One region of the Kitasatospora sp. NBC_00315 genome, then DNA from elsewhere that is predicted to be linked to it. Evidence: riboswitches for the same ligand, from Rfam matches in the RefSeq annotation. Region 1 holds a riboswitch; each other region holds the start of a gene.
The links. Region 1 has a riboswitch for cyclic di-AMP ahead of OG823_RS06335 (glycosyl hydrolase family 28-related protein). Riboswitches for the same ligand answer to the same signal wherever they lie in the genome.

Region 1 (4,584 bases):
CGACGGCGGCGCTCGCGGTGACGGCGGGGGCCGGGGTGCTCGCACTGCGCGCCGGGCGCGGGCGCCGGCGCCCGGGCGGGAGCACCGCCGGCGCCACCGGCGCGGATCAGCCCTCGGTGCCGGCCAGGTAGATCCCGAAGACCGCGCCCTGCGGGTCGCGCAGGACCGCGATCCGCGGGCCGTCCGGCACCGAGGTCGGTGCCATCAGCACCTCGGCCCCGAGCGCGCCGGCCCGGCTCGCGGTGAGGTCGACGTCCGCGACGGCGAAGTACGGCAGCCAGTGCGGCGGCAGCTGCGGCGGGAACTGCTCGCCCATCGCCAGCATCCCGCCGAAGTCGGCGCCGTCGATGCCCCACTGGGTGTACGACTCGCCCGCGCTCACCGTCCAGCCGAAGACCTCGGGGTAGAAGACCCTGGCCCCTTCGACGTCCCGGGTGAGCAGTTCGGCCCAGCCGAGCGCACCCGGGTCGTTGAAGACGCCCGCGCCGGAGAACGTCCGGGCCTGCCAGAGCGCGAACACCGCGCCGGCCGGGTCGGCGACCACCGCGAACCGGCCGACGTCGAGCACCTCCATGGGCTCCATCAGCACCCGGCCGCCGGCCCCGGTGATCCTCGCGACGGTGGCGTCGGCGTCCCGGGTGGCGAAGGAGACCGTCCAGGCGGTCTGCTGCTCCGGGCCGTAGAGCGGGCTGAGCCCGGCCGCCGGGGCGTCGCCCAGGTGCATCACGGTGTAGCCGCCGGCCTCGGGGCGCGGGTCGGTCTCCGCGCGCCAGCCGAAGAGTTCGCCGTAGAAGGCCTTGGCGGCGGCCGGGTCCGAGGTGGCGACCTCGGCCCAGCTGGGCGCCCCGACGGTCACGCTGGTGATCTTCATCCGTGCTGTCCCTTCCGGTGCTGCCGGGAGACCGGCATGCCTTCCCACAGCATGCGGCGGCGCCACCGCGGCGGCCCGGGCCTGATCGGCCGAACGGGGCGCGGCGGCGGAGAAAGGGGAGTTGTTCAAATTGGAACTACAGGGTACGGTCGGCCTTCTCACCGGTTCGGCCAACATCCTGCCCAGCGGTTCGATTCCGTCCCGTCCACCACAGCCCCGGAGGCCTCGGCATGCCGCAGTACGAAACCGCCACCGTGCGCTCAAGCGTGCGCATCCCGTTGACCTTCCCGGACGGCTACCGCGCCGACGCCCAGGTCTTCACCTTCCACGGCCTGGCCGACGGCGCCGAGCACCTGGCGCTCGCCCTCGGCGAGGTACGCGGCACCCCGCTGGTGCGACTGCACTCCGAGTGCCTCACCGGTGACGTGTTCGGCTCCGACCGCTGCGACTGCGGCCCGCAGCTGCGCGAGTCGGTCGAGCGGATCAGCACGGCCGGCGGCTACCTGCTCTACCTCCGTCAGGAGGGCCGCGGCATCGGCCTCTACAACAAGCTGGACGCCTACGCCCTTCAGGACTCGGGCCTGGACACCTACCAGGCCAACACCGCGCTCGGTCTGCCCGAGGACGGGCGCGACTACACCGCCGCCGCGCAGATGCTCAGCGCGCTCGGCGCCACCCGGGTCCAGCTGCTCAGCAACAACCCGGACAAGGCCGGCCAGCTGGCCGACCTGGGCATCGAGGTCGCCGAGCGGGTGCCCACCGGAGTGCACCTCTCCGACAGCAACGTCCACTACCTGCGCACCAAGGCGGGCGGCACCGCTCTCACCCTCGGCCACGGCATCGAGCTGCTCCCGGTCGGCGCCTGAGCGGGAGCGCGCGTGTGACCCGCGGCACAGCGACTTGTGATGTTCCGGCAAAGTTGTCTAGCCTTCGGGCGTCCGCTGGAGCGGACACGCACCCGGTACGCCTAGTCCCGTCCACCGGATAGCGGTCTTCCGAGCATCGGACGGGAGCGGGGGAACCAGGTAAGTCGTCGTACCCGCTCCGCATCCGTGCGGTCGTGGGCACGACTTGGGGTGAAGCCGCACCACAGGCGGCCGGGCTACCTCACGGTCCGAATCCGACAGCTCACCTCGTAGGCGTCGCGAGGTTCTGTCATGCCCATGATTTCCAAGCCCGGGTTGGCCGCGATCACCGCGGCCGGCCTGTTCATCCTGCCCCTGGTCGGCACCACCGGCGCCCAGGCGTACGGCGCCGCCTGGTGGAAGCGACCCGCCCCCAGGCCCACGCCCACCGCGTCCCCCACGCCGACGCCCGCTCCCACGGCCGCGCCGAGCGCGACCCCGACGCCGACACCCACGCCGGCCCCGAAGCCCACGGCCACTCCCACGGCCACCCCCACGGCGACGGCCGCACCGACCGCGACGACGAGCCCGACCCCCTCGGCCGGCGCCTCCGGCACGCCGACGGCCACGGCGACAGCGACGGCGACCGCATCGCCCACCGCCTCGCCCACCGCCTCGCCGAGCGCCTCGCCCGCCGTCGGGGCCTCCGGCATCGGCTGCCCGTACACCGGCGCCACCGCCACCGCCGTCCGCGACGCCTCCAAGGCGCCGTACAACGCGGTCGGCAACGGCTCCACGGACAGCTACACCGCCATCCAGAAGGCCATCGACGACGCGTCCGCCGCCGGGGGCGGCGTCGTCACCCTGCCCGCGGGCACCTTCCTGACCAACGGGCACCTCCAGCTGAAGAGCAACGTGGCGCTCAAGGGTGCGGGCTCCGGCGCGACCACCCTCAAGGCGGGCCCGTCCTTCCTGAAGACCTCCGGCCCCGACGGCGGCTACCCGGTGGTGACCACGCACGGCGCGAGCAACGTGACGATCGCCGACCTGAAGGCCGATCAGAGCGGTGACGTGCTGGATCAGTTCAACCTGTCCGGCCGGCTCGCGGCCTACCTGATCGACGTGCGCAACTCCACCAACGCCGTGGTGAGCGGGGTGGCCACGACCAACCCGGCCTCGTACTCCATCGCCGCGGTCGGCAGCACCCGGTTCTGCGTCCAGCACAGCAGCACCCAGGTCACCACGACCGGCAAGTACGACCAGCTGGACGGCATCCACGTGCTGTCCTCCACCTTCGGGTACGTGCTCGGCAACACCGTCGACCAGCGGTTCAACGGCAACACCGACGGCGACGACGGCCTCGTCGCGCACACCATGACCAGCGCCCCGACCCACGACGTCACCTACGCGGACAACACCGTGCGCGGTGGCAACAACGGCAACGGCATGCAGTTGGCCGCGGGCAACGGCGACATCTACAACATCACCATCCGCAACAACGAGTTCTGGGGCTCCACCGAGGGCATCCGGACGGGCTGGTACGACAACCAGACCGGACGGGTGCACGACGTGGTCGTCGGTGGGTCGGCGGCCGCCGGCAACACGATCCGCGACCTCGTGCCCGGCACCGGCGCGAAGGGCTCCTTCCCGTCCGGCGGCAAGGCGATCTGGTACTTCGCCGCGCCCTCCGTGGCCTCGAACGTCCCCAGCGCCATGACGGTGACGTACAACACGACGTGCCACGCGGGCACCCCGCCCATGTCGGTCGTCTCCGGTGGCAACAACGTGGTCTCCGACAACAAGACCTGCTGATCTCCGGCGGGCGGGGCGCACCGGCGCCCCGCCCGCCCCTGCACGGGGGTCAGTGCGCGGTGCGCCGCTCGACCAGGCCCACCGCGCCCAGTGCCAACCGCCGCAGCCCGGGGTTCGCGCTCACCACCGCTTTGGTCCGGTCGAGCGAGGCCACCTGCCAGCGCCGCAGCGCCGGCAGGGCCGTGCCGCGCTCCACCCGGCCCTGCGCCACCATGACGTCGCCGGTCTTCAGTGACTCCTTGTACCGGTCGTGCCCCTTGCCGAGGTCGATCCGCCGCAGCCCCAGGCCGGCGGCGGCCTCCAGCAGGTGGAGATAGAGCAGCAGCCCCGGGGAGTGGCGCGCCAGCGCGGCGTCGTAGACCGGCAGCCAGGACGAGAGCAGATGCCGGGCGCGCAGCGAGTAGAGCATCGAGACGGGCCGGCCGCCCGCGTACAGCACCGACAGGACGCCGGCGCAGCCCTCGGCCCGTGAGTCGGCCAGCTCCCGGACCACCGACAGCAGCCCCGGCTGGGCGAAGACGTCCCGGCGGCCCTTGGCCAGGCACTGCGCCGTCTTCCAGGCGGCCAGCGTCCGCAGCATCGCGGGATCGCGCTCGTCGAAGACGAAGCGCAGCGGGCCGGTCTCCCGCTCCAGCCGGGCCCCCTTGCCCCGCACCCGGTGGAGGAGCTTCGCCGAGTGCCCGCCGAGCCGGGCGGCGTACGCCTGGTAGCCGTCGCCGACGTCGATGACGGGAGAGGCCGCGCGGTGCACTCCGTTGGCCTCGAAGGCCGTCTGGCCGGCGACGAGGTGGTCGAACTCCCAGACCCTGAGCCCGCAGTCCGCCAGCAGCGAGACCGGGTCCCAGTCCAGTCCGCGGCGGTGCACCAGCCCCTGGCAGTCGCAGAACCCGGCTCCGATCGGCTTGCCGATCCCGAGGGCGCGGCGCTCGAACGGGAAGTAGGCGGCCGGCCCGGAGCCGTCGCAGAGCACCGCCACCCGTGCGGCCGGGCGCCGCCGTCCGACGGCGAGCGCGAACTCCGGCGAGAGGAAGGGACTCGTCAGGGAGTCGTCGCGGA
Region 2 (4,584 bases), 330 kb from region 1:
CCGCGAGAACGAGCTGCTGGACCGCCTGGCCGCCGACGAGCGGATGCCGCTCGACCGCGCCGGGCTGGACGCGCTGCTCGCCGACCGGCTCTCCTTCACGGGGGCGGCCGGGGCGCAGGTCGCCGAGGTCGTCCGCCGGGTCGAGGCCGTCGCGGCCGCGCACCAGGAGGCCGCCAAGTACGCCCCCGGTGACATTCTCTGACGTTGGGTCAGACTCCGCTCAGGGTCCCGTCGCCGTTCCGGTGGCGGGACCCTGGGGCGTTGAGGGGCGCCGCGCCGGCTTCTCGTGGCCGGGGTCGATCGGCGGTCCGGTGGTTCCGCAGGTCCAGGCGCAGTCCGGCTCGGCGACCGGGTGGTCCTGCGGGGCCAGCACGTTGCCGCGGACGGTGGCCAGCGCCACCAGGCCCCCGGTGACCAGGAGCCCGGCGCAGATCGCCATCGCGCTGCGGAAGGCCGAGTCCACCGCGGCGGGCACCTGATACGCCTCGCCGCTCAGGCCGACGAGGGCCGGCAGCGCCGCCACCGCGAGCAGTCCGGCCGCGCGGGCGGCGGCGTTGTTGACGCCGCTGGCGATGCCGGCCCGGCGCACGTCGACCGCCGCCAGCACGGTCGCGGTGAGCGGCGCCACCAGCAGGACCATCCCGCAGCCCATGACGGTGGTGGCGGGCAGCACGTCCGTCCAGTACGAGGCGCCGGCGCCGATCCGCAGCATCAGCAGGACGCCCGCGGCGCAGATCATCGGACCGGCGACGAGCGGCAGCCGGGGGCCGATCCGTTTGCCCAGCCGCCCGGCCCGCGAGGAGAGCGCCAGCATCAGCACGGTGATCGGCAGCAGCGCGAGGCCGGAGGTCAGCGGTGTGAAACCGGAGACCGTCTGCAGCTGGACCACCAGGAGGAAGAACACCCCGCTGAAGGCGGCGTACACGCAGAGCGTGACCAGGTTCACCGAGGTGAACAGGCGCGAGGCGAACAGCTCCGGCGGGAGCATCGGGGCCGCGCGCCGGCGTTCGGTGACCACGAACGCGGCGCCGAGCAGCAGTCCGGCCGCGCCGGAGATCCAGACGGCGGGGGAGAGGCCCTCGCCCGCGGCCGTCAGCGCGTAGGTCACCCCGCCGAGGGCGAGCGCGGCGAGGACGGCGCCGAGCACGTCGAAACCGCCGGTGGCGCTCTCGTCCCGGCTCTCCGGGACGTGCCGCAGGGACACGGCCAGCACCACGGCGGCGAGCGGGACGTTGAGCAGGAAGATCCACCGCCAGCCGGGCCCGTCCACCAGCCAGCCGCCGAGGAAGGGGCCGACCGCCGCCGACACCCCGCCCAGCCCGGACCAGAGCCCGACCGCCGCCGAGCGGTCGTCGGGCCGGAAGACCGCCTGGAGCATGGCGAGGGAGCCGGGGGTGAGCAGGGCTCCGCCGATGCCCTGCAGGCCGCGCGCGGCGATCAGCACACCGACGTTCGGTGCCAGCGCGCACAGCGCCGAGGCCGCGGCGAACCAGGCGACGCCGATGAGGAAGACCCGGCGCCGTCCGTAGCGGTCGCCGAGTGCCCCGCCGAGCAGGATCAGCCCGGCGAGGCTCAGCAGATAGGCGTTGAGCGTCCACTGCAGGGCGGCGAGCGAGGCGCCGAGATCGGCGCCGATCCGGGGGAGTGCGACGTTGACGACGGTGCCGTCGAGCATCGCCATGCTGGAGCCCAGGACGGTCGCCAGCACCACCCAGCGCCCTTGTGCGGTGCCGAGTGCCAGGGTGCCCGCGCCGTCGGTTCTCACGGCTCGATCCTGCGCTTCCGGGGCCCGCGTGACAAGGGTCACCAGCGGCGCGTCCGGGTGGTGGCCGAGCGTGTCCGGCCACCGACGCAGGGCCGAGAAAGTGACCGCAGGGCGGTGGATCAGTAGCGCAGTGCAATTGGATTGTGCACGTACTGCACAGTCGATCATTCGGAGAGTCACTGAATTTCCTGGGATTCCCGTGAAATTCCGGTGCCAAACGTGATCGGGATTGATTTGCCCGGGCCGATGGGCTTTGCTTCAGCGACCGCCCGGCCAATGTCCGGGTGGGCCCACCGGGTGGAACGCCTAGTCCTGCCGCTGCCCGGGGGCTTCGAACGAACTCTGCACGGCAGGAGTGGGGGACCCACAGGTAAGTCGCCGGCCCGGGATTCCGGGACGGCTCGGGGTGAAGCCGCGCTTGCGGCCGGGCAACTCCAGCCCGAACCCGACAGCTCACCTCGCAGGCGTCGGAGAGGAAATACCCCATGCCCGCACAGGCAAACAACCGTGTCAGCCGTCTCGCCCGCATCGGCATCGCCACCGGCGTGACCGGCGCCGTCTTCGCCCTCCCCCTGGTGACCGCCGTCAGCGCCCAGGCCCACGAGGTGCCGGCCGCCAAGTCCCAGCAGAAGTCGGCCACCTGGACCGGTGCCACCAGCACCGACGCCGTCGCCGTCGCCGCGAAGACCGCCGCCCCGGCCGCCGCTCCGGCCGCTGCCGCGGCTCCGGCCGCCGCCGTCGAGGTGAGCTACAAGGTCATCGGCGGGGACACCCTGTCGAAGATCGCCGCCGCCCAGAACGTCACCGGCGGGTGGCACGCCCTGTACGACAGCAACCGCCAGGTCATCGGGTCCAACCCGAACCTGATCTTCCCCGGCCAGAAGCTGGTCGTCGGCAGCAAGGCCGCCGCCGCCCAGGCCCCGGCCGCCGCGGCCCCCAAGGTCTCGCAGGACTCCGCGCCGGCCGCGAAGCCCGCCCCGAGCGCCAAGGCCGCCCCGAGCGCCAAGGCCACCCCGGCCCCGGCTCCGAAGGTGACGCAGGCTCCGAAGGCCACCCAGGCCCCGAAGCCCGCCGCCGCCGCGCCGACCACCACCGCTGCCGCCCCCAAGGCCGCCGTGACCAGCAACTCCTCCGGCTACACCGCCCCGGTGGCCAACCCGCACCTGGGTACCGCCTACGGCGTGCCCGGCTCCATGTGGGCCAGCGGCCACCACACCGGCGCCGACTTCGTCGCCTCCACCGGCACCCCGCTGAAGGCCGTCGCGGCCGGGACCGTGGTCAAGGCCGGCCCCGGCGGCGCCTACGGCAACGAGGTCGAGATCAAGCTCGCCGACGGCAAGTACGCCCAGTACGCGCACCTGTCCTCGATCGGCGTCAAGATCGGCCAGACCGTGACCGTCGGTCAGCAGATCGGCCTCTCCGGTGCGACCGGCAACGTGACCGGCCCGCACCTGCACTTCGAGATCCGCACCGGCTCGGAGTACGGCTCGGACATCGACCCGATCGCGTACCTGCGCGCGCACGGCGTCAGCATCTGACACCCGGTCCGGCCCCTCGGGCCGTACCACCGCGGTAACGCATGACACCGGTCGGGCCGGCAGCGAACGCTCATCGCTGCGGGCCCGACCAGTCGGCGTTTCCGGGGCACCCGCCGTCCATCGGTCACCCTCGGCGCCCGGCCCCTCGACGCCCCGGCCGGGGCGAAGGCGCCCGGCCTCGGGCGGCCGGTTCTCAGGCGGGCACCCGTTCGTCGTGCTGGTCGTCCTCGAAGAGGCGGGCCGCGATGGATTCGACGGCGCGGTCCAGACGGGCGCGGTCGGTGGGGTCGGTGACGTCCCAGTCGTCCAGGTGGTGGTCGAGCCAGCGCCGCCAGGCCTCGGCCAACCGGTCGACCTCGCGCTGACCCGCCGGCGTGAGGGTGAGCCGGTCGCCGTCGCTCTCGGCGTACCCGGCGCCCAGGGTCCGTTCGGCGGCGGGCCGCAGCACCTCCTCGGGCATGTGGTGCGCCGCCGCGATCGCGCTCAGCACGGCGCCGCCCTGCAGGCGGGTGCGCCAGTAGATCTGACCGAGCATCCACGCCTGCTCCGGCGCGGCCGCGCTGCCGGAGTCGGCCAGCAGGCGCCGACCGACCTCGGGGCGGCCCTTGGTCCGGCGCAGCACGTTGGCCAGTGCCCGCTCCAGCTGCTTGTCCGCGTCCGCGCTGTCGGGCGCCCCGAAGCCCTCGCCCATGTCCGAGGCGCCGGCCCGGGCGCTGTCGCGCAGGGGGACCTCCTTGAGGAACCAGGCGACCACGAAGCCGACCAGGGCGACCGGCACCACCCACTGGAAGACGTAGTTGATGGTGTCGGCGTACGCGTCGATGAACGGCAGCGCCTGCGCCTCGGGCAGCGCGCGCAGACCCGCGGGGCTCTGGACCGCCTCCGGCGGGACCCCCGGCGACTGGGCGAAGGCCTGCTCCAGGTTGGGCCCGAGCCGGTTGTTGAACAGGGTGCCGAAGACGGCCGTGCCGAACGAGCTGCCGAGCGTACGGAAGAAGGTCACGCCCGAGGTCGCGGTGCCCAGTTCGTGGTAGGGGACGGTGTTCTGGACGGCGATGGTGAGGACCTGCATCGCCAGGCCGATGCCGAGCCCCAGGATGAACATGTAGAGGGACTCCAGCCACGTCCCGGTCGAGCGGTCCATCGTCGACATCAGATAGAGGCCGACCGCCATCACGGCGGTGCCGAGGATCGGGAAGATCCGGTACCGGCCGGTGCGGCTCACCACGATCCCGGACACCATCGAGGTGCCGAGCAGACCGACCACCATCGGCAGCGTCC
Region 3 (4,584 bases), 1.9 Mb from region 1:
GTTCGGCGGCGAGGTCCTCGGCGTGGTTGGGGTCCTCGTCGGCGATGAGCACCCCGGCGGCTCCGGCGGCCGTGAACCGGCGGGCCAGGTCGGCCCCCGAGCCGCCCCTCAGTACCGCGATGACCACCACTGCCCCGGTTACCCGCACGGTGCGCTCCTCCCTGTGGGCGACACCGCACGGCGCCCACCAAAGACATGTCGGAGGATCCTAGGCACGTCACGACCCTCTGCGACAGGGATTACCCATCAGGTGACCAGGCTCACGCCTTCGGCCCACCGGATACCGTCGGGACATGCCTGTTCAGCCGCACACCGACCAGCCCGAACCGCAGCGCTCCGGTGGGGCGCCCGCCCAGCCGCCCCTGTTCACGTGGGAGTTCGCCGCCGATCCGTACCCCGCTTACGCGTGGTTGCGCGAGCACGCCCCCGTGCACCGCACGACCCTCCCCAGCGGGGTGGAGGCCTGGCTGGTCACCCGGTACGCGGACGCCCGACAGGCGTTGGCCGACGGCCGGCTCTCCAAGAATCCCGCCCATCACAGCGAGCAGGCGCACCGCACGGGCCGGGTGGGCATTCCGGGGGAGCGGCAGGCGGACCTCATGACGCACCTGCTCAACATCGACCCGCCGGACCACACCCGGTTGCGCCGACTGGTCTCCAAGGCGTTCACCCCGCGCCGGGTGGCCGAGTTCGGACCGAGGGTCCAGCAGCTGACCGACCGCCTGCTCGACTCCTTCGCGGCGCGCGGATCGGCCGATCTGATCCACGAGTTCGCCTTCCCCCTCCCCATCTACGCGATCTGCGACCTGCTGGGGGTTCCTCCGGAGGACCAGGACGACTTCCGCGACTGGGCCGCGATGATGATCCGGCACGGCGGCGGCCCGCGCGGCGGGGTGGCCAGGGCGGTGAAGCGGATCCGGGCGTACCTGCTGGAGCTGATCCACCGCAAGCGGGCCGATCTCGGGGACGACCTGATCTCCGATCTGATCCGGGCGAGCGACCACGGGGAGCACCTCACCGAGAACGAGGCCGCGGCGATGTGCTTCGTCCTCCTCTTCGCGGGATTCGAGACGACGATCAACCTGATCGGCAACGGCATGTACGCGCTGTTCCGGAACCCGGGGCAGCTCGATCTGCTCCAGGGCTCCCTCGCGCGTGGCGAGCGCGGGCTGCTGGAGACCGGGATCGAGGAGCTGCTCCGCTACGACGGTCCGGTGGAGCTGGCCACCTGGCGGTTCGCCACCGAGCCGCTGGCCATCGGCGGGGTGGACATCCCGGTGGGTGATCCGGTGCTGGTGGTGCTGGCGGCGGCCGACCGCGACCCGGCCCGGTTCGCCGACGAGAACACGCTCGACCTCGCCCGCAAGGACAACCCGCACCTGGGGTTCGGTCACGGCATCCACTACTGCATCGGCGCCCCGCTGGCCCGACTGGAGGGGCAGGCCGCGCTGGCGACGCTGCTGACCCGGCTGCCCGATCTGCGCCTCGCGGCGGATCCGGCCGATCTGCGCTGGCGCGGTGGCCTGATCATGCGCGGACTGCGGGAACTGCCGATCGAATTCACGCCGGAGAAGGCGTCGGATCCGGTCGACTCGCCCTGACGGCGTGTCGGACAGAACCGGTCATGGGCGGTCAGAAGGCGTATCAATCCGTACATATGGGTGTGGTTTGTAGACGATCCAATGCTTGTCGTAATTTCCGCGTGATGTGAGCGATATGAGCTTGTGATTGATCTGAGGATCTGTCTACTCTCCCTGCAGTTCGCAGCTGCGAGCCCCGTGCGCGGAACGCCGAGTCCTGCCCGCCGCGCCTCCGGGAAACCGACCAGACCCTCGGGCAGGGGCGGGGGACCCAGGTTTTTCTGCCGTTCCCCACGGCTTGGGGTGAAGCCGCCCTAGCAGGATCGTTCCTGCGACCGGCGGCCGGGCCACCTCCCGGTCCGAACCCGACAGCTCACCTCGCAGGCGTGCGGAGAGGGACATCCTCATGCTGTTCGTTGGTAACGGTCGTCACCGTCGTCGTACCCGGACCGAGAAGGTCATCGCCGTGGCGGGCGTGGCCGGCATCGGCCTCTCGATGCCGCTCCTCACCGCCACCGGCGCCCACGCGGCCCCCGTCACCATCTGGGACAAGGTGGCCCAGTGCGAGAGCGGCGGGAACTGGAGCATCAACACCGGCAACGGGTACTACGGCGGGCTGCAGTTCAGTCAGAGCACCTGGAAGGCCTACGGCGGCGGCCAGTACGCCCCACAGGCGCACCGGGCCAGTAAGGGGCAGCAGATCTCGGTCGCGGAGAAGGTGCTCGCCGCGCAGGGGCCCGGCGCCTGGCCGGTCTGCTCGGGCAAGGCCGGCCTGCGCAAGGGCGGCCCGGCCGCCCAGGCCGACACCTCCGACTCCGTCACCGAGTCCTCCTCCGCGGAGTCCTCGGCCGACTCCCGCTCGGCCGACTCCCGCTCGGCCGCCGCGCCGCCGGGGGCGGACCGGTCGGACGACACGGCCGACCGGAACCCCGACTTCACCGGCCGTACGGGCTGGGACGCGGACGCCCGGGTCTTCTGGTACCAGGACAACGGCGACTGGTACTGGACCAGCCACCGCAGCGTCTACGACCAGTACGCGGGCGCCGCCGCGCAGGCCGCCCCGCAGGCCGCGGCCGCCACGGCCACCGCTCCCGTCACCGGCGGCCGGAGCTACACCGTGCAGAGCGGCGACACCCTCGGTTCCATCGCCGGCGGCCAGGGCGTGGCCGGCGGCTGGAGCGCGCTGTACGACGGCAACCGTCCGGTCGTCGGCGGCGACCCGGACCTCATCGTGCCGGGTCAGGTCCTGGATCTCGGGCGGGCCTGACCCCCGGTCCGGGCCCGCCCGCGCGCGGGCCCGGGCCGGGCGGGCCGCCCGAGAGGCGGGTGCGGCGGTCGTACATATCCGGTACGGCCCCCTTCGTTCTGCTCTGGGTGCATCCCGCGCGGCATCCAGGTGAACTACTGACGGGTAGCCGGGCCACACCCTGAGACGGGACCCGGGCCGACGTGGCCCAGCGAGCCCTTGCGGTTAGGCTCTGGTCGTAACGACTCCGCAATCATCCGCAGACACCACAACAGTTTGCGGGTACCTGCTTCCGCTAGGAGATGCCTCGTGCCGTCCATTGATGTCGTCGTAGCCCGTGAGATTCTCGACTCGCGTGGCAACCCCACGGTCGAGGTCGAGGTCGGTCTCGACGACGGCAGCACCGGCCGTGCCGCTGTCCCCTCGGGCGCCTCGACCGGTGCTTTCGAGGCGCTGGAGCTGCGTGACGGTGACAAGAACCGCTACTTCGGCAAGGGCGTGGAGAAGGCCGTTCTGGCCGTCATCGAGCAGATCGGCCCGGAGCTGGTCGGCTACGACGCCACCGAGCAGCGCCTGATCGACCAGGCCATGCTCGACCTGGACGCCACCCCGGACAAGTCCTCGCTCGGCGCCAACGCCATCCTGGGCGTCTCGCTGGCCGTCGCGCACGCCGCCTCCGAGGCCTCGGACCTGCCGCTGTTCCGCTACCTCGGCGGCCCGAACGCGCACGTCCTGCCCGTCCCGATGATGAACATCCTCAACGGCGGCTCGCACGCGGACTCCAACGTCGACATCCAGGAGTTCATGATCGCTCCGATCGGCGCGGAGTCCTTCTCCGAGGCCGTCCGCTGGGGCGTCGAGGTCTACCACACGCTCAAGGGCGTCCTGAAGGAGCGCGGCCTCTCCACCGGCCTCGGCGACGAGGGCGGCTTCGCCCCGAACCTGGAGAGCAACCGCGAGGCGCTCGACCTCATCGTCGAGGCCATCAAGAAGGCCGGCTACGTGCCCGGCAAGGACGTCGCGCTGGCGCTCGACGTCGCCGCCTCCGAGTTCTACAAGGACGGCGCCTACCAGTTCGAGGGCAAGGGCCTTTCCTCGGCCGAGCTCATCGACTACTACGCCGAGCTGGTCGCCGCCTACCCGCTGGTCTCCATCGAGGACCCGCTGGACGAGCAGGACTGGGACGGCTGGAAGGCCATGACCGTCAAGCTCGGTGACAAGGTCCAGCTGGTCGGCGACGACCTGTTCGTCACCAACCCGACCCGCCTCGCCCGCGGCATCGAGACCGGCACCGCCAACGCGCTGCTGGTGAAGGTCAACCAGATCGGCTCGCTCACCGAGACCCTGGACGCCGTCGAGCTGGCCCAGCGCAACGGCTACCGCTGCATGATGTCGCACCGCTCCGGTGAGACCGAGGACGTCACCATCGCGGACCTCGCCGTCGCCACCAACTGCGGCCAGATCAAGACCGGCGCCCCGGCCCGCTCCGAGCGCGTCGCCAAGTACAACCAGCTGCTGCGCATCGAGGAGATCCTCGACGACGCCGCCGAGTACGCCGGCCGCGGCGCCTTCCCGCGCTTCCGCGCGGCGGAGTAGTCGCCTCGGCGGGTACGGGGGCGACGCCCTCCAGTACCCGGCTGACACACAGCCGCTGCACCGGTGCCCCGGCTCTCACCCCGTAGGGTGGGGGCCGGGGCACCGGCGCGACCAGGAGGGGTAACGGGAGATGGCAGGCTGGAAGATTCCGGGCTTCGCGGG
Region 4 (4,584 bases), 2.3 Mb from region 1:
CCTCGGCCAGCTGGAAGGCGCCGGCGATCGACAGCGAGGCGAACCCGTGCGCCACCGCCCGCACCGTCCGGGCCGCGTGGATGATCTCGGAGCCCTCCAGCCCGTACTCCCGCAGCACCGCGACGATCACCCCGACCAGGGCGGCCGCCGCTTCGGCCAGTTCGTCGTCGAGCTGCGGCGCCTGCGGCAGCGAGGCGTACCGGTGCGGGTGCTCGGTGGCGTACGCGTGGTAGGCGCGCAGCACCGCCTCGACCGCCGCGTCGCCGCCGCGCCCGACGGCCGCGGCCGCGAGCTCGGCGGTGAGCTCCTCGGTGATCCGTACCGCCACCAGGCGGCGCAGCTCGGCGAGGCCGCCGGAGACGTGCTTGTAGAGGGAGGGGGTGGCGACGCCGGCGCGGGCGGCGACGGCGGCCAGGGTCAGGGCCCCGGGGCCCTGCTCGTCGATCAGGTCGAGGGCGTGCGTGACGACGCCCTCCGGGGTGAGTCCGACGCGTGGCAAGGGGTTCTCCGTGGGGGAAGGGGCGAACGGGGGACTACGCCGACTCGCCGAGGAAGGCGAGGAGGGCGTCGGCGGTGGTCTGCGGGCGCTCCAGCATCAGGTAGTGCCCGGCCCCCTCGATCATCACCTTGCGGCCGTTCAGCGCGGCGGCCTGGTGGTCGGCGACCAGTTCGGGCTTGGGGAAGTCAGGGTCCCCGGAGCCCATCACGGCCAGCGCCGGGCAGGTCACGGCGGTGCTCCAGCCGACCGGCGCGGCGTTCCCACCGAGGTGGCCCCGGGTGGCCTGCTTGCGGCCGGGGGTCCGCAGGGCGGCCACCACGCCGGTCCGGTGCTCCTCGAAGCCGGCGGGCTTGGTGGGGAAGGCGAAGCGCTGGTAGGTGCCCCAGGTGCTGGGGAAGCGCAGCCAGAGCGCTCCGACGGTCTTCATCAGCGCCTTCTGGAAGGCGTTCGCCGGGGGGCCCTCGATGAACGCGCTCAGCAGGGCGATCCCGGCGACCCGCTCGGGGGCCAGCCCGGCCGCCCTGACCACGGTGGCGCCGGTGTACGAGTGGCCGACCAGCACGGCGCGCCCGATGCCGAGGTGGTCGAGCAGGGCGAGGGCGTCGGTGGCGATCGCGGCCGGGGAGTAGTCGTCCCAGGCGATCGAGGCGTCGCCGAAGCCGCGCAGGTCCATCGTGACGACCCGGTGGCCGGCCGCGGCCAGCAGCGGGCGCAGGTCCCGGTAGATGCTGCGGGAGACCAGCATGCCGGGCAGCAGCAGGACGGTGGTGCCGGTGCCGTGCCCGGTGTCGTCGTACCCGAGCCGGCCGCCGGGGACGTCGAGGTAACGGGTGGCGAGTGCGTCGGTGCTGGACATCGCGGGCCTCCTTGGCCTGTGGGCCGTGCTGTCGGCGTGCTGCCGATAGCCATAAAGCTAAGGCTAATAGCCTTAGCCGTCAAGCGGCGTTCGCGAGGTCGTGCCGTCCGACGGCGGGGGATGCCGTGGTCCGGGCCGACGGCGGGAGGGGGGCCGCCGCAGGGGCGGCGGGCGGCGCACGCCCCGCCCCCGCCGGGCTCAGATCCCGTCGACCTTGAACGGGTCGTGCTCGGCCAGCAGCTTCTCCAGCCGGGCCTGGTCGACCCGGGTGACGATCTCGGTGTTCTCCTGGCGGTCCCGGATCACCTTGGCCAGCGTGAAGGCGGACGTCACGGTGTACAGCAGGCCGACCGCCAGGAAGGCCCGGGTCCACGTGCCGACCGGGAGATAGGCGATCCCGACCGCGAGGGCGGTGGCGGCGATGGCGAAGGACAGCACGGCCTGGACGTGGTACGCCGCCGTGGTGCGCGACTGCATCGATGAGGTCATGCGGTCAGGATGGCCGCGCGCCATGCCGCGCACATGAGTACGTGTACTCAAAATTGGGCAGCGGTTCGTTGACACATGCTCACGATCCGTAGTGGCACCGGAAGGCAACCATGCCAAAACGCCCATTCCGCCCACACTGATGGTGACTCACATCCTCGGACGGCTTGGAATCAGAGCTGCCTAGGATTAACGTTTGATAACGCAGCGCGGTCGGCAACGCCGTGACCAGACGGCACCGTGCGCCTGCGCCTAATCCCGACGACGGGCCCTGCGGGGTGCGTCCGGGAGCCGGGGAACCACCGTTCCTTGGGGTGAATCGGCCAGGCCCAGGCCCGGCCGTAGGAGACCTTCCTGCTCCGAACCCGTCAGCTAACCCGGTAGGCGCGAAGGAAGGAAAGGAGCGCGCCTCCGTGGCGTCGACGCACTCTCCGGCATACCCTCCCGGCTCCGCGGCCGGAACCCAGCTGCTCGAAGAGCCCGGGCCGCCGGCCTACGCCGGTGCGTACGGGGACTCCCCGGGCGGTGGGGCCGCGGCCTCGCAGTCGGCCGACAGCAACCGGCACCGGATGCCCCGTCAGACCCGTGGGACGGCCCCGCTGCTCGGTGTCACCGCGATGGCCGCCACCCTCGGCGCCACCGGTTTCGCCTCCGCGACCCCCGCCGCCGCACCGGCCGTCAGCACGCCCGACGAGGCGCCGGCACTCTCGGCCGACCCCGGACTGGCGCTCGCCGCCCGGATCCAGCAGCAGGCCGACAGTCAGCGCACCGCCGCCGACGAGAGCGCCCGGGTGGTGGCCGCCCAGGTGGCCGAGACCAAGCGCGCCGCGCAGCAGCACGAGGCCGAGCAGGCCGCCGCGGCCGCGGAGCGGGCCGAGCTCGACGCCGTCCAGCTGCCGGTCCACGACTACCACCTGTCCGCGCACTACGGGCAGAGCGCCTCGTACTGGGCACACCTGCACACCGGCCTCGACTTCGCCGCCTCCACCGGCACCCCGGTGTACGCGGTCGGCTCCGGCAGCATCACCTCGGCCGGCTGGTCCGGCTCGTACGGCTACCGGATCATCCAGACGCTGCCCGACGGCACCGAGATCTGGTACTGCCACCTCTCCTCGATCCTCAAGACCTCGGGCAAGGTCGTCCCGGGTCAGCAGATCGGCAAGGTCGGCGCCACCGGCAACGTCACCGGCCCGCACCTGCACGTCGAGGTGCGCCCCGACGGCGGCGCTCCGGTCGACCCGGAGGCCTGGTTCCAGCAGCGCGGCCTCAACCCCTGACGGACCGTCCCGGCCCCGGCCCCGCGCGGGGCCGGGGCCGGGCGCCGTTCACTCCCCGGCGTCCTGCTCCTGCGGGAGGCCGTCCTGGGGGAAGCCGTCCTGCGGGTACGCGTCCTCGGCCGGCAGGGTCGCCAGGTACGCGTCGATCTCCTCCTGGCCCGGTTCGGGCGCCAGGTCCGGGTACTGCGTGACCAGCAGCTCGGCGAGCCCCGGCACCGTCCAGCCGCCCAGCAGCTCCAGGGCCCGCGCGACGACCGCCGCCTCGAAGTCCGCCGGATCGCCCGCCAGCTCCGGCGGCATCGGCAGCCCGAGTGCGGTCAGCCCGGCCAGGTTGCGGTAGCTGCGCCGGGTCAGCCCGTCCTCCAGCAGCAGCCGCCCGCCGTCGGTGGCCATCCCGATCGCCAGCATCCGGGCCGGACCCCAGCCACCGTCGCCGTCCACCCGGTCCAGGACGCCCGCCTCCTCCAGCGCCCGGTACGCCGACGCGCGGTCCTCCTGCGCCAGCTCGCGGAAGCCGTCCAGCCAGGCGCGCACCGCCGCCGGATCCCGGTCGTCCACGCCGTCCGCGCGCAGCAGCAGCGTGTACAGCCGGGGCCAGGTCACCAGGTCCGCCCGGCGCAGCAGCCCGGCCGCCACCTCGCCCTGCCACTCGGCCTCCGCCCGCAGCCGCTCCCGGCGCTTGGCGTTCAGCCGCTTGACGGCCCGCTGGTGCTCGATCAGCAGCAGCACCGCCGCCCCGTACGCGAGCGGGTCCTCGTCCGGGGCCGGCTGGACGTACAGGTGGAGCCGCTCGTACAGCAGCTGCTCCAGCAGGGCCGAGGTCAGCTCCGGCCAGCCGTCGTGCAGCCTGGCGCCGCCGAGCTCCAGCAGCGTCAGCACCACCCGCAGCGGGCCCTCGGCCACCGGTTCGCGGCCCTCGGCCGCCGCCCAGGCGAGCAGTTCGGCGGACCGGGTCCGCGGGACGAGCCGCAGGTCATCGTGGTTCATGTGACGAACGGTAGCCGCTGTACCGTTGTCCGACATGGTCCCCGTACAGCTCACCGGCCCGCGTCTGTCCATCCGCGAGTTCCAGCACACCCCCGGCGACGTCGACGCGCTGCACGCGGTCTTCGGCGACACCGAGACCGCCCGCTACCTCCCGTTCGAACCGCGTGACCGGGAGACCTGCGCCGACCAGATCGCGATCTACCTGGAGGAGGCCCAGGCCGAGCCGCGCACCGTCTACCGCCTCGCCGTCACCCGGCACGAGGACGGCGAGCAGGCCGCGCCGATCGGCAACGCCGTGCTCGGCGTCGAGGGCGTGCGGGCCGCGTTCGTCGGGTACGCGCTGCGCCGCGACACCTGGGGCCAGGGCTACGCGAGCGAGATCACCCGACTGCTCTGCGACTTCGGCTTCGGCGCCCTCGGTCTGCACCGCCTCGCCGCCCGGGTCGACCCCGCCAACACCGCCTCCTCCCGGGTGCTCA

Region 2: linked by a shared signal. The riboswitch ahead of OG823_RS05000 (peptidoglycan DD-metalloendopeptidase family protein) and the one ahead of OG823_RS06335 (glycosyl hydrolase family 28-related protein) in region 1 are both predicted to bind cyclic di-AMP.
Region 3: linked by a shared signal. The riboswitch ahead of OG823_RS13795 (transglycosylase family protein) and the one ahead of OG823_RS06335 (glycosyl hydrolase family 28-related protein) in region 1 are both predicted to bind cyclic di-AMP.
Region 4: linked by a shared signal. The riboswitch ahead of OG823_RS15520 (M23 family metallopeptidase) and the one ahead of OG823_RS06335 (glycosyl hydrolase family 28-related protein) in region 1 are both predicted to bind cyclic di-AMP.

The regions. Positions count from the first base shown of each region.
Region 1 is NZ_CP108025.1:1,515,979-1,520,562, forward strand. Features, by position in the region: gene lnt (apolipoprotein N-acyltransferase) at 1-131, shown strand, start outside; gene OG823_RS06325 (VOC family protein) at 107-871, opposite strand; gene ribA (GTP cyclohydrolase II) at 1,102-1,737, shown strand; cyclic di-AMP (ydaO/yuaA leader) riboswitch at 1,857-2,025, shown strand; gene OG823_RS06335 (glycosyl hydrolase family 28-related protein) at 2,029-3,528, shown strand; gene OG823_RS06340 (GNAT family N-acetyltransferase) at 3,578-4,584, opposite strand, start outside.
Region 2 is NZ_CP108025.1:1,184,328-1,188,911, reverse strand. Features, by position in the region: gene purB (adenylosuccinate lyase) at 1-202, shown strand, start outside; gene OG823_RS05005 (MFS transporter) at 221-1,765, opposite strand; cyclic di-AMP (ydaO/yuaA leader) riboswitch at 2,069-2,247, shown strand; gene OG823_RS05000 (peptidoglycan DD-metalloendopeptidase family protein) at 2,251-3,303, shown strand; gene OG823_RS04995 (DHA2 family efflux MFS transporter permease subunit) at 3,497-4,584, opposite strand, start outside.
Region 3 is NZ_CP108025.1:3,437,791-3,442,374, reverse strand. Features, by position in the region: gene OG823_RS13805 (SDR family NAD(P)-dependent oxidoreductase) at 1-148, opposite strand, end outside; gene OG823_RS13800 (cytochrome P450) at 294-1,601, shown strand; cyclic di-AMP (ydaO/yuaA leader) riboswitch at 1,812-1,981, shown strand; gene OG823_RS13795 (transglycosylase family protein) at 1,987-2,847, shown strand; gene eno (phosphopyruvate hydratase) at 3,136-4,422, shown strand; gene OG823_RS13785 (septum formation initiator family protein) at 4,553-4,584, shown strand, end outside.
Region 4 is NZ_CP108025.1:3,824,445-3,829,028, reverse strand. Features, by position in the region: gene OG823_RS15535 (TetR-like C-terminal domain-containing protein) at 1-499, opposite strand, end outside; gene OG823_RS15530 (alpha/beta fold hydrolase) at 534-1,355, opposite strand; gene OG823_RS15525 (YiaA/YiaB family inner membrane protein) at 1,554-1,844, opposite strand; cyclic di-AMP (ydaO/yuaA leader) riboswitch at 2,081-2,242, shown strand; gene OG823_RS15520 (M23 family metallopeptidase) at 2,411-3,118, shown strand; gene OG823_RS15515 (hypothetical protein) at 3,167-4,105, opposite strand; gene OG823_RS15510 (GNAT family N-acetyltransferase) at 4,140-4,584, shown strand, end outside.